Regions from separate parts of the Yaniella soli genome, predicted to be linked through region 3. Evidence: riboswitches for the same ligand, from Rfam matches in the RefSeq annotation. Region 3 holds a riboswitch; each other region holds the start of a gene.
What was found. A riboswitch is a leader RNA that binds a small molecule or an ion and turns the genes downstream of it on or off. The one in region 3 is predicted to bind S-adenosylmethionine.
Positions count from the first base shown of each region.

Region 1: it holds a riboswitch for S-adenosylmethionine, as region 3 does, so the genes downstream of both, ACYVJT_RS10670 (flavin reductase family protein) here and ACYVJT_RS04790 (acyl-CoA dehydrogenase family protein) in region 3, are expected to answer to the same signal.
Region 2: it holds a riboswitch for S-adenosylmethionine, as region 3 does, so the genes downstream of both, ACYVJT_RS06990 (methionine ABC transporter ATP-binding protein) here and ACYVJT_RS04790 (acyl-CoA dehydrogenase family protein) in region 3, are expected to answer to the same signal.

Region 1 covers NZ_BAAGSP010000019.1:51,108-54,379, reverse strand. The annotation lists gene ACYVJT_RS10680 (mechanosensitive ion channel domain-containing protein) at 1-262, opposite strand, end outside; gene hisD (histidinol dehydrogenase) at 321-1,634, shown strand; SAM riboswitch class IV at 1,683-1,806, shown strand; gene ACYVJT_RS10670 (flavin reductase family protein) at 1,845-2,381, shown strand; gene ACYVJT_RS10665 (RNA-binding S4 domain-containing protein) at 2,388-2,756, shown strand; gene ACYVJT_RS10660 (cold-shock protein) at 3,008-3,223, shown strand; gene ACYVJT_RS10655 (hypothetical protein) at 3,220-3,272, shown strand, end outside.
Region 2 covers NZ_BAAGSP010000010.1:40,483-43,754, reverse strand. The annotation lists gene ACYVJT_RS07010 (FAD-dependent monooxygenase) at 1-249, shown strand, start outside; gene ACYVJT_RS07005 (DinB family protein) at 285-821, shown strand; gene ACYVJT_RS07000 (hypothetical protein) at 818-943, opposite strand; gene ACYVJT_RS06995 (hypothetical protein) at 1,071-1,508, shown strand; SAM riboswitch class I at 1,605-1,716, shown strand; gene ACYVJT_RS06990 (methionine ABC transporter ATP-binding protein) at 1,710-2,534, shown strand; gene ACYVJT_RS06985 (methionine ABC transporter permease) at 2,534-3,196, shown strand; gene ACYVJT_RS06980 (MetQ/NlpA family ABC transporter substrate-binding protein) at 3,228-3,272, shown strand, end outside.
Region 3 covers NZ_BAAGSP010000006.1:79,309-82,580, reverse strand. The annotation lists gene ACYVJT_RS04795 (SRPBCC domain-containing protein) at 1-456, opposite strand, end outside; gene ACYVJT_RS04790 (acyl-CoA dehydrogenase family protein) at 488-1,762, opposite strand; SAM riboswitch class IV at 1,814-1,930, opposite strand; gene ACYVJT_RS04785 (queuosine precursor transporter) at 1,994-2,689, opposite strand; gene ACYVJT_RS04780 (MFS transporter) at 2,798-3,272, opposite strand, start outside.

The DNA of each region.
Region 1 (3,272 bases), on a different contig from region 3:
CGAGCACTGTCTTCAGGTGCGACCGCAGCCGTGGACGTCGACGCAGCACGAAGCGCACCACGAGTGCCACAATCGCTGTGAGTACCACTCCCACCAGGGCACCAATGGCGATGTTCAATGACACACCGACTATTGGACCCAGCGCGTCAATATTTTCAAGAGCCGAATCCTGCACATTTTCGGGTACAGCTTCTTCAACATTTGGTAACGAGGGCGATTCGGTCGGCTCCGCCGGTCCCTCTTCGGTTCCTAATTGCAACATGGGCTCCATCCTGTCAGCACGATCTTAATTAAAGCTGAAAACCGCTACACTAACAGTCATGCTGAACATCGCAGATTTGCGCAATACCACCTATGATCCGGCCACCGTGATGCCGCGTGCCAAACTCGAAGTTGCCGATGCTTCGGCCGTCGTGGAACCTATCATTGACCAGGTACGACACGGTGGCGCCACGGCAGTTTTAGAACTGACCGAACGCTTCGATGGTCTGCGCCCGCAGACCCTGCGCGTGCCCACCTCCGCAATGGACCGGGCTTTGGAAGAACTCGAGAGTGATGTTCGCGTTGCGCTAGAAGAGTCCATCGCCCGCGCCCGCGCCGTCCACGACGCGCAATTGCCACCAGACACAGTTGTGCCACTAGCGGATGGCGCCCGCGTCGAAAATCACTGGCTCCCCATCCAACGCGTTGGTCTCTATGTTCCCGGTGGCCGTGCGGTGTACCCTTCATCGGTCATCATGAATGTCGTGCCGGCCCAGGCCGCCGGGGTGCCATCCATCGCAGTGACCTCGCCTCCGCAGACCGATTTTGACGGACTCCCCCACCCCGTCATCCTGGCTGCTTGCCAGCTGCTAGGCGTTGAGGAAGTGTATGCCACCGGCGGGGCTCAAGCCATTGCGATGTTTGGCCTCGGTGCCGATGACGACGCCGGCAACACCGTGTGCGCGCCGGTCGATCTGATCACCGGACCGGGCAATGTGTATGTAGCTGCTGCGAAACAGGCATTCCTTGGTCAGGTTGGTATCGATGCGGTCGCTGGCCCGTCCGAAATTTTGGTGCTCGCAGACCAAACGGCTCATCCAGCCTGGGTTGCAGCCGACCTGATTTCCCAATCCGAACACGACCCACTCGCGGCTTCGGTACTGGTCACCACTTCGATGGATCTGGCTGAAGCCGTGGTGGCCGAAATCGAAGCTCAGGTCCCCGGAGCTGTACTGGAAGATCAAATCCGCGAAGCGCTGACTGGACAACAGTCTGGCGCACTCGTCGTTGAAACGCTCGACGAGGCCATTGAAGTCACCAACGCGATTGCCACCGAACATCTCGAACTCCAGACCGCAGATAACGACGCCGTGCTAGAAAAAATCACCCACGCCGGAGCGGTCTTTCTGGGGGCCTTCGCACCGGTGCCCCTGGGCGACTATTCTGCCGGTTCGAACCATGTGCTGCCGACTTCCGGTACGGCACGATTCTCCTCGGGGCTCAACACCGTCTCCTTCTTACGCCTGCAACAACGCATCCACTACGACAAAACCGGCTTGGAACCACTGTCAAAAGGCATTCAGGCACTGGCTACCTCCGAAGGGCTCCACGCTCACGCCGACGCAATTCGTCACCGGTTTGACGAAATGTGACAAAGTCCACTGTCACTGGTCATAAAAATCCGTTAGTCTAGTCTGCAGAATCACGAGCTCTTACCAAACTGTAGCCCTGGCTGGTAAGACGGCAACCCTCCCACGTTGTAGTGGGGTGCCCCAGGTGATGATTTGGCCTCACGGAACACGCCGTGTCGGGCAAGTACAGCGTTCGAGCGCATTCGGGCGCAAAACCTTTAAGGCATGATTGTGACTACTGCTTTGCAAGCTAACGACGTTGACACCACCGCGCAGCTATCCCACGATATTTCGCCGCTGTCATTGCGCAGTGCATTCGGGCAGTTCCCCTCCGGCGTGGCGGCACTAGCCGGTTACACCGATGACGGCACCCCACAGGCCATGGTTGCGTCCTCGTTCACCGTGGGAGTCTCCCTCGACCCACCCCTGGTATCAGTCGCTGTGCAATATACTTCCGCCACATGGCCACTGCTTCGTGACGCCCACCGAATTGGCATCTCCATCCTGGGCGAAGGTCAAGGTACCATCGCACGCCAGATGGCAGCCAAGGGCACCGACCGTTTCGCCCATCTTGAAACCCAGACGAGCAACGACGCTATCTTGGTTGCCGATGCGGCACTGTGGTTAGAAACATCCGTCTACGGCGAATTTCCTGCCGGTGATCACCTCGTAGCCCTTCTAGAAGTGCATAACCTGGCCGATTTCACAAACATCATCGAACCATTGGTCTTTCACAAATCCCAGTTCCGCAATATCCGGGACCACTAACGCCCTATGGAATTTGTTCGTGTTGATGTTTGGTTGCACGCTGTTCGGCTCTTCAAAACTCGCTCAGCAGCAAACACCGCAGTCAAGGGCGGGAAGATTAAGGTCGATGGCGAGCCAGTCAAGCCCTCACATAAGCTCAGGGTTGGTCAAACTGTCACGTTTCGCCAGCCGGGCCGGGAACGCATCATCGAAGTGACCGGACTCCTCGAAAAGCGCGTCGGCCACCCGGTGGCCATCAAGCACTACACTGACCACTCGCCCGAGCCGATCCCTCGCTATCTCATGGCTGTGCCCAGACGCGAGCGCGGCGCCGGACGCCCCACCAAAAAAGAACGTCGTGAACTCGACAAATTGCGCGGCTACAGCAGCCAATAAATACACCCAGGAAGTTCACAGCTAACGTTCGGGCAATATCAAACAAGAATTATTAGACTGATAAGTACCTCTTCAAGGTGCGAGTGATGTTGTAATCCCGCTGCTAGATGATCCCCTTTCATTTGGCAGCGGGATTTTCTTTGTACACAGCCGCTCAGCAAGCGAAAAATTAACCAGTGGCGTAAACTTTTATCGGTGGTGCACGCACCTTTTTGCATTTGGCAGACGCGACAAGAAATGGGACATTTTTGATGTCAGCTCGACAGACCGGAACCATCAAGTGGTTCAACGCCGAGAAAGGCTACGGCTTTATCACCCCCGACGACGCGTCACAGGACGTATTCGTCCACCATACCGGTATTGTCCAGACCGGTTTCCGCAAGCTCGAAGAGGGACAACAGGTCGAATATCTCGCCTCCGAGGGCGACCGTGGCCTCGTCGCGAAGAAAGTTATAACTCGGGCATGAAACTGGCAACTCGTATCGGCGCACTGACAACCGCAGGTCTCATGGCCTG
Region 2 (3,272 bases), on a different contig from region 3:
CAACCGTCAAAGGGCAAGTTCGGGCTCACCGACTACGAAAAGGTCTTCTCGGCCGAACAGACCAACGGGATGCTGCTGGGCAACATTCCCGGGGTGGAAGCCACCAAGGACATCTACGATCTACGCGAGATCGACCGCGCACGCGGCGCCGTCGTCATCGTACGTCCGGATCAGTACATTGGGCACGTGCTGCCCCTGGACGAGTTTGAAGCATTCGACGAGTACTTCGCGAAGTTTCTGACCAGCTAGATGCCCCGCCGGACGCGTTAGGGTAGCGTTGAACCATGACGACGAATATGATGCCACCGCCAGAGGTACCTGGTGACGACCGTGACTGGACCTTCGTGATCGATCAGGGGTGCACCGAATGCGGGTTTCAGCCGTTCGCGCCGAATCTGATGGGTGATCGGCTGCGCTCAGCCGCAGCACGGTGGCGCCCGGTGCTTCAACGAGTCGACGCTACGCAGCGGCCTTCGGAACCGGTCTGGTCGCCGGTCGAGTACGCGTGCCACGTCCGTGACATGATCACGGTGCTTCAGCAGCGGGTTGAGACCATGCTGCACCAGCACAACCCGGATCTAGCGGACTTCGATGGCGACGCCGAAGCTGTGCGCCGAGAATACTGGAAGGCGGACAGTCAAACCGTGTTGGGCGAGCTCACGCTCAAGGCACAGTCAACGGCTGACCTGGTCGATACGGTGGAACGCGAGCAGTGGGAGTTACCGGGCCGACGCTCCGATGGTTTCGAATTCACCATCGCCACGCTGTGCCTCTACATTGGCCATGAGATGGAGCACCACCTCCACGACGTCAAAGGTTAAGCAACCGCAGGACGCCCGCACCGGCGAAGTTCTTCGACCTCGTACCCGGCCTCCGCTTCGTCGGCCCACCGTTGAATTTGTTCGTCAGAGATCTGGTCTCCGTCGACCGATTCTTTGCTCATACTTGTATTCTATTACGTCAGCACGCTCCGCAGCAGGCCACGTGACTGAAGTGGTGTAGGGCACAGTTTGGTGCGGTTGGTGACGAGGGGCACTCATGTTCGACACCTCAAACACTGGATGTGGCGTGTGGTGTTGGCCGTTTTGCAACTCGGCGGTGCCATGCTCGCTGGTTTCGGCATCCCGCTCGCCGTGCTCCATTGGGAAGGTTCCACGGCAATTACAGTTGGCGGATCGGCCTTCATCGCGTACATCGTCACCTTCTGGCTCGAGGTCGCGGTGATCATCGTGCTGATGGTCTTGGCAGCTCGAAGGGGTCGGAAGGATCTGTTTGCCCCGCTGATCCTCACCGTCGTCGGTATTCACTTCATTCCGTTGGCATGGGTCTTCGCGCAACCAAGTTTTGCGCTGACCGGTGTGCTCACGACGGCGATCGGCGTGATGGCGGCTCTCGTGCCAGACCGTGCGGCGGCCCGGAGTTTCTGGTGCGGGTTGCTGGGCGGGACGACGTTACTGATCGTCGGTGCCCTGGGCCTATTTTCTGCGTTGGGCGCGCCAGCCGTGTAAACAGTGCCGAATTGGGTCACGTACGTGACTTTTTATGACCGCGAATTGCTGTGGTTTTTGCACTTTCGGCTGCGGTGCACATAATGTATACAGGGTAAACCATTCAGAGCGACTGAGAGATCTGGCTCGTAGACGTCGCAGCAACCCCTCCACTGTTTTGGTGTAGGACGGTGCTAACGCCAGGAACAATGGAGTGATTCAATGATTTCTCTGCGTAATTTATCGACCACTTTTACTACTGGTGGCAATGATCCGGTCACTGCAGTTGACGATGTCAGCCTGGAAATTGACCGTGGAAGTATCCAAGGCATTATCGGTTTTTCTGGTGCCGGCAAATCCACGCTGCTACGCAACATCAACCTACTGGAGCGCCCCACCTCCGGCGAGGTGATCATCGACGGCGTTGATCTCATGGAACTATCCGACGAGGAACTGCGCCAGGCCCGCCATCAAATTGGCATGATTTTCCAGGGCTTCAATCTCGTCAATAACCTCACGGTTGCCCAAAACGTGGAGCTGTCGCTGAAGTTCGCCGGCGTCGCCAAGGCACATGACCGCCGTGTTCGTGTGGCAGAAGCCCTCGAAATCATCGACATCTCGGACAAGGCCACGGTGTATCCGGCAAAACTATCCGGTGGACAACAACAACGGGTGGCGATTGCCCGCGCGTTGGCTACTCGGCCTCGGGTTTTGTTGTGCGATGAGCCGACTTCGGCGTTAGATCCATTCACCACGGCCACCGTGCTGCAATATCTGGCGGACATCAATCGGGAGCTGGGCATCACCGTTGTGGTGGTGACCCACGAAATGGAAGTCATCAAAGCGCTGACCGACCACGTGGCTGTGATGGAATCCGGACGAATCGTCGAACGCTTCGCAGCCAAACGTTTACAGGATAAAACCTTCGAACCCACCACTGCGATCGGCCGCTACCTGGTATCTGACGGCATACACGTCGACCGCCGACAGCAGCATGACGTCGATGAGGCCTCAACCGCCGAATTGGCAGTGGGAGGTCGCGTCTAATGCAACGTATTGCAGAGCTCAACCCCGAACTGATCCAAGCGATGTTAGAAACGTTTGCGATGATCGGCGTCGCCATCCCGGTCGCGGTGCTGCTGGGCACCCCGCTGGGTATCTGGTTATTCGTGCATGCTCCCGGTTCGATCGCACCACAACCAAAACTGCATGCTGTTGTCAGCGGACTCGTCAACATGTTGCGGTCGTTTCCGTTTCTCATCTTGTTGATCGCCATCATCCCGCTGACCCGACTGCTGGTGGGAACCACCGTGGGGACTGCCGCAGCGATTGTTCCGCTCACGATCAACGCGATCCCATACTTCGCACGGCTGGTTGAACAAAACATCAGCCAGCTGGGTGCCGGTGCGGTCGAGGCATCCCGGGCGATGGGCGCGACCCGCCGCCAGATCATCCGCAACGTGCTGCTGGTCGATGCCCGTCCGGGCATTATCGGATCAATCACCATTACCACCGTGAGCTTCATTTCTTACTCAGCCATGGTCGGTCTTGTGGGAGGCGGTGGCATCGGCGACTTCGCCATCCGTTACGGCTACTACCGCTACGAAACCGTGGTCATGTTCGTTGCCGTCGTCCTGATGGTGCTGCTCGTCAGCGCCGTGCAGTGGGGTGGAAACTCCCTTGCCCGCGTGGCCGATAAACGCATCTAACAACGCTTCATCACAAACTTTAAGGACTCCCATGGCAATTTTCCGTACCCAAAAACCCATCCGCCGTGCTCTGATC
Region 3 (3,272 bases):
GAAACTCACGAGCTGCTCGAGGGCGATGGTGTGGCCGTTGCGACTGTCGTCAATCATTTCTCGTCCCACATATGACGTGGTCTGATCCGTGACGACCACACAGATACCGTCGACTTCCTGGATGAATTCCCAGGAGACCAGACTGCTAGCCAAGAGTTGTTCACCGATGCGAACCGTTTCGGTATACACGATCGTGTCTTCGGGCTCGATGAAGTGATACTCGATGACGCCATGAAACTCCATCGATCCGGGCGTACCACAGCGATAACGGGCACGCCCTCCCGCGTGGAAGTCGTCTGCGTCAAAGACCATGGATTGGCCCGCGGGCACGGACCACTGGCTTCGCACGGCCGTCTCAGCATAGGCCTGCCAGACCGCCGACAGGGGTGCCACGACCAGTTGTTCGAGGCGAACGGTGTCGTGGACAAGTGTTGACCTTTGCGAGACTGCATCCATTGCTACAGAATGGCCCTGGCCATGCAGGAAGTCAAGAGGATCCCGACCCAGGACGTGAGGACTCTGCTTGGCCCACCGTGTATTTTCGTTCCGGTGAAACACCATTGACCAGGTAGTCGCCGAGAATGCGCGCCCGATAGATCAGCGGGTTGTGGCTGGCCAGCACCCGGGCGTTGCGCCAGTGGCGGTCGAAAGCCCGGGCCTGCGATGTTGCGGACGCGCCACCAACTTCAAAAATCTTGGTTGCCACTTCGAGCGTGACCGGGGCGATGACCTGTTGGGCCTGATACACCTGCGCATACAACTCATCGATGGCAGCTTCGGGTACCTGGTCACCGGCGGCATCGGCAGCAAAGTGTTCGGCTAGCACCGGTGGAATCGCGTGGAAGATGGTTTCGATTCCAGCGACCTGCGCACTGAGCTCGCCCAGTAACTGCAGCACTTGCGGATCATAACGCACTGTACCCGCTGCACCGTGGCTGAACGTGCGAGTCCGGCTCTGGACGTAGGCGGTACCGTCGCGCAGCACAGCTTTGGCGATGCCGACCAGGGTGGCCAGATGCACGGTTTGCCAGGCGGCCTGACCATAGGCCGTGCGATCCCCCGATTCCAGCCCGAGACCGGCCGGGAAAATCTCTGTTGCATCAACGGTTACGTCGCTGAACGTAGTCGTCCCCGAGGCGGTGAGCCGCTGCCCGAAACCATCCCAGTCATCAACGATGTGCACCCCGGAGGCATCGGCAGGCAGGGCCAATGAAACCGGCTCGTCGTCGTCTCCGGTGGCTGCCACAGCAATCCAATCCGCATACCCGGTGCCGGTCGAATAGTATTTGGTGCCATCGAGTTTCCACTGACCGTCATGATGTGTCAGTCGCGTTGCGGTGGTACCGTGTGCGTTGCCGCGTTCGGTAATGGCGTTGCCAATGATGTCACCGGCACCCAATCGGGTGAGCCACCGGTGGATGAACGCTGCGTGTTCATCGGTGCGGCTCAAGACGTCCTCAACGAAACTCCAGTGCGCACGGAGGGCTTGGGCAAGGTTGGAATCGGCGGCGGCGAGCGCGACGAAGAATGTATAGGCTTGCGGCAGCGACAGACCGTACCCGCCATAGGCTTGCGGGACGCGTAACCGCGTAAAGCCGGCTGCGCGAAGCTTTTCAACCGGTGCCGTATCGATGCCGCCGGCGGCATCGCGGGTTGGTGCGGAGGCCAGAATGTCATCGAATACCGGGTCCAGCTGCTCCCAGAGTTCGGCGATGGTCGCGTCGGTACTGTTGACGACGGGTGTAGCAACGGTCTGTGTCATGTCAGACTCCTACAGATGATCGTGGCGTCGGCAGAACGTCGTCCACGTGCGGCGCCATACTTGCTGAGAACGGTTGGACTCAGCCGAATCATCACCTGGAGCACCCCACTATAGGCAAGAGGGTTGCTGGCTGATCAGCCAGGGCTTAGAAGATCAGCACTCGTGATTCTGGTGACTTAGCTAACCACATTCGCGACGCCTCGGCAAAGTGACATGACATATTACGTAGTATTAGGCATCGGTGAGCACACCATAATTGGGCTCGGCGGTTTTGATTTTGCGGATAATCCACATGGTGACGGGGGCCAGCACGATTTCGACCATGAATTTCCAAACCCACCCGATCAGCACGAAGACGAGGTATTGGCCAAAGGTTTCGATGCCGATCACCGTTGCAGCGATGGCCGAAAACGCGATGGTGTCTAAGAGTTCTCCGACCAGGGTGGACACGGCGATGCGCCCAAAGAGATACCGTTCTCCGCTGCGGCGTTTCATCGCCACCATAATCCACGCGTTCGACAGTTGGCCCATGAGAAAACCGACCAGGGAGGCCAATACGATCAGCGGGACCGGCCCGAGCGTCCTGACCAGAGCCTCTTGACCATCGTAAAATTCGGCCGGCGGCAAGACGATAATGATCCAGTAGGTCAGCGAGGCGAACGCAGACAGTATGAAGGTCGAGTAGATGACCCTGCGGGAGGCTTTGAACCCGTAGACCTCGGAGATGATGTCGCCGACGATGTAGGCCACTGGAAAGAGGAAGAAGCCGCCGTCGGTCAAAAGCGGCCCGAACTGGACCCCTTTGGCAGCACCGATGTTTGACAGGATCAGCACCACGGCCATGATGGCAAACAGGACCGGGTAAATGTGGGTGCCAACCGGGGCATAGTTGCCACTCGGCTGGTTGGCATGGGTTGTTTCAGTCACGAAATCGTCCTTCGTACAAACGTTGTCTCGCGACGGTGTCACGGCCTCGACGGCCCCGTCCTCAGCTGCTGCCCCAGCTGGCGTTGAAATGGTTCATGGATATTGTAATCAAGACTGGCCGTTGGTTTTGAATGGGTCGACGCCGCGGGGCACAAAGACCAGGGTCATGGCCATGCCGATGACCGAAGCCGTGACGGTCATGGTCCAGGAAAGGTGCCAACCATCGGCCGCCGAAGCAATGGCCGACAGCACAACGGGCCCGAAAAAGTTCGCGAGGTTGAACATTTGGGTGATCAGCCCGATGACTGCGGCCGGTGAGCCACCCGGTGGCGCAATGTCGACGGCTTGTCGCGTCACGGTCGTCGGGACCAGGGCGCCAGCAAAAGAGAACACACCTGCGGCCAGTAGTGCCCACACGATGTTGCCTGGCACGGTGCTCCAATCTGGGGCGAACACCACCGTGGAGGTGATGGCCATCGTGGCCAACCCGATGACCAGCAGTCGGCGCGGTGGATGGCCGCGTTGCAGCAGCAGACCGGTCACGACGTTCGCGATCCCATTGAGCCCACCGACAATCGCGGTT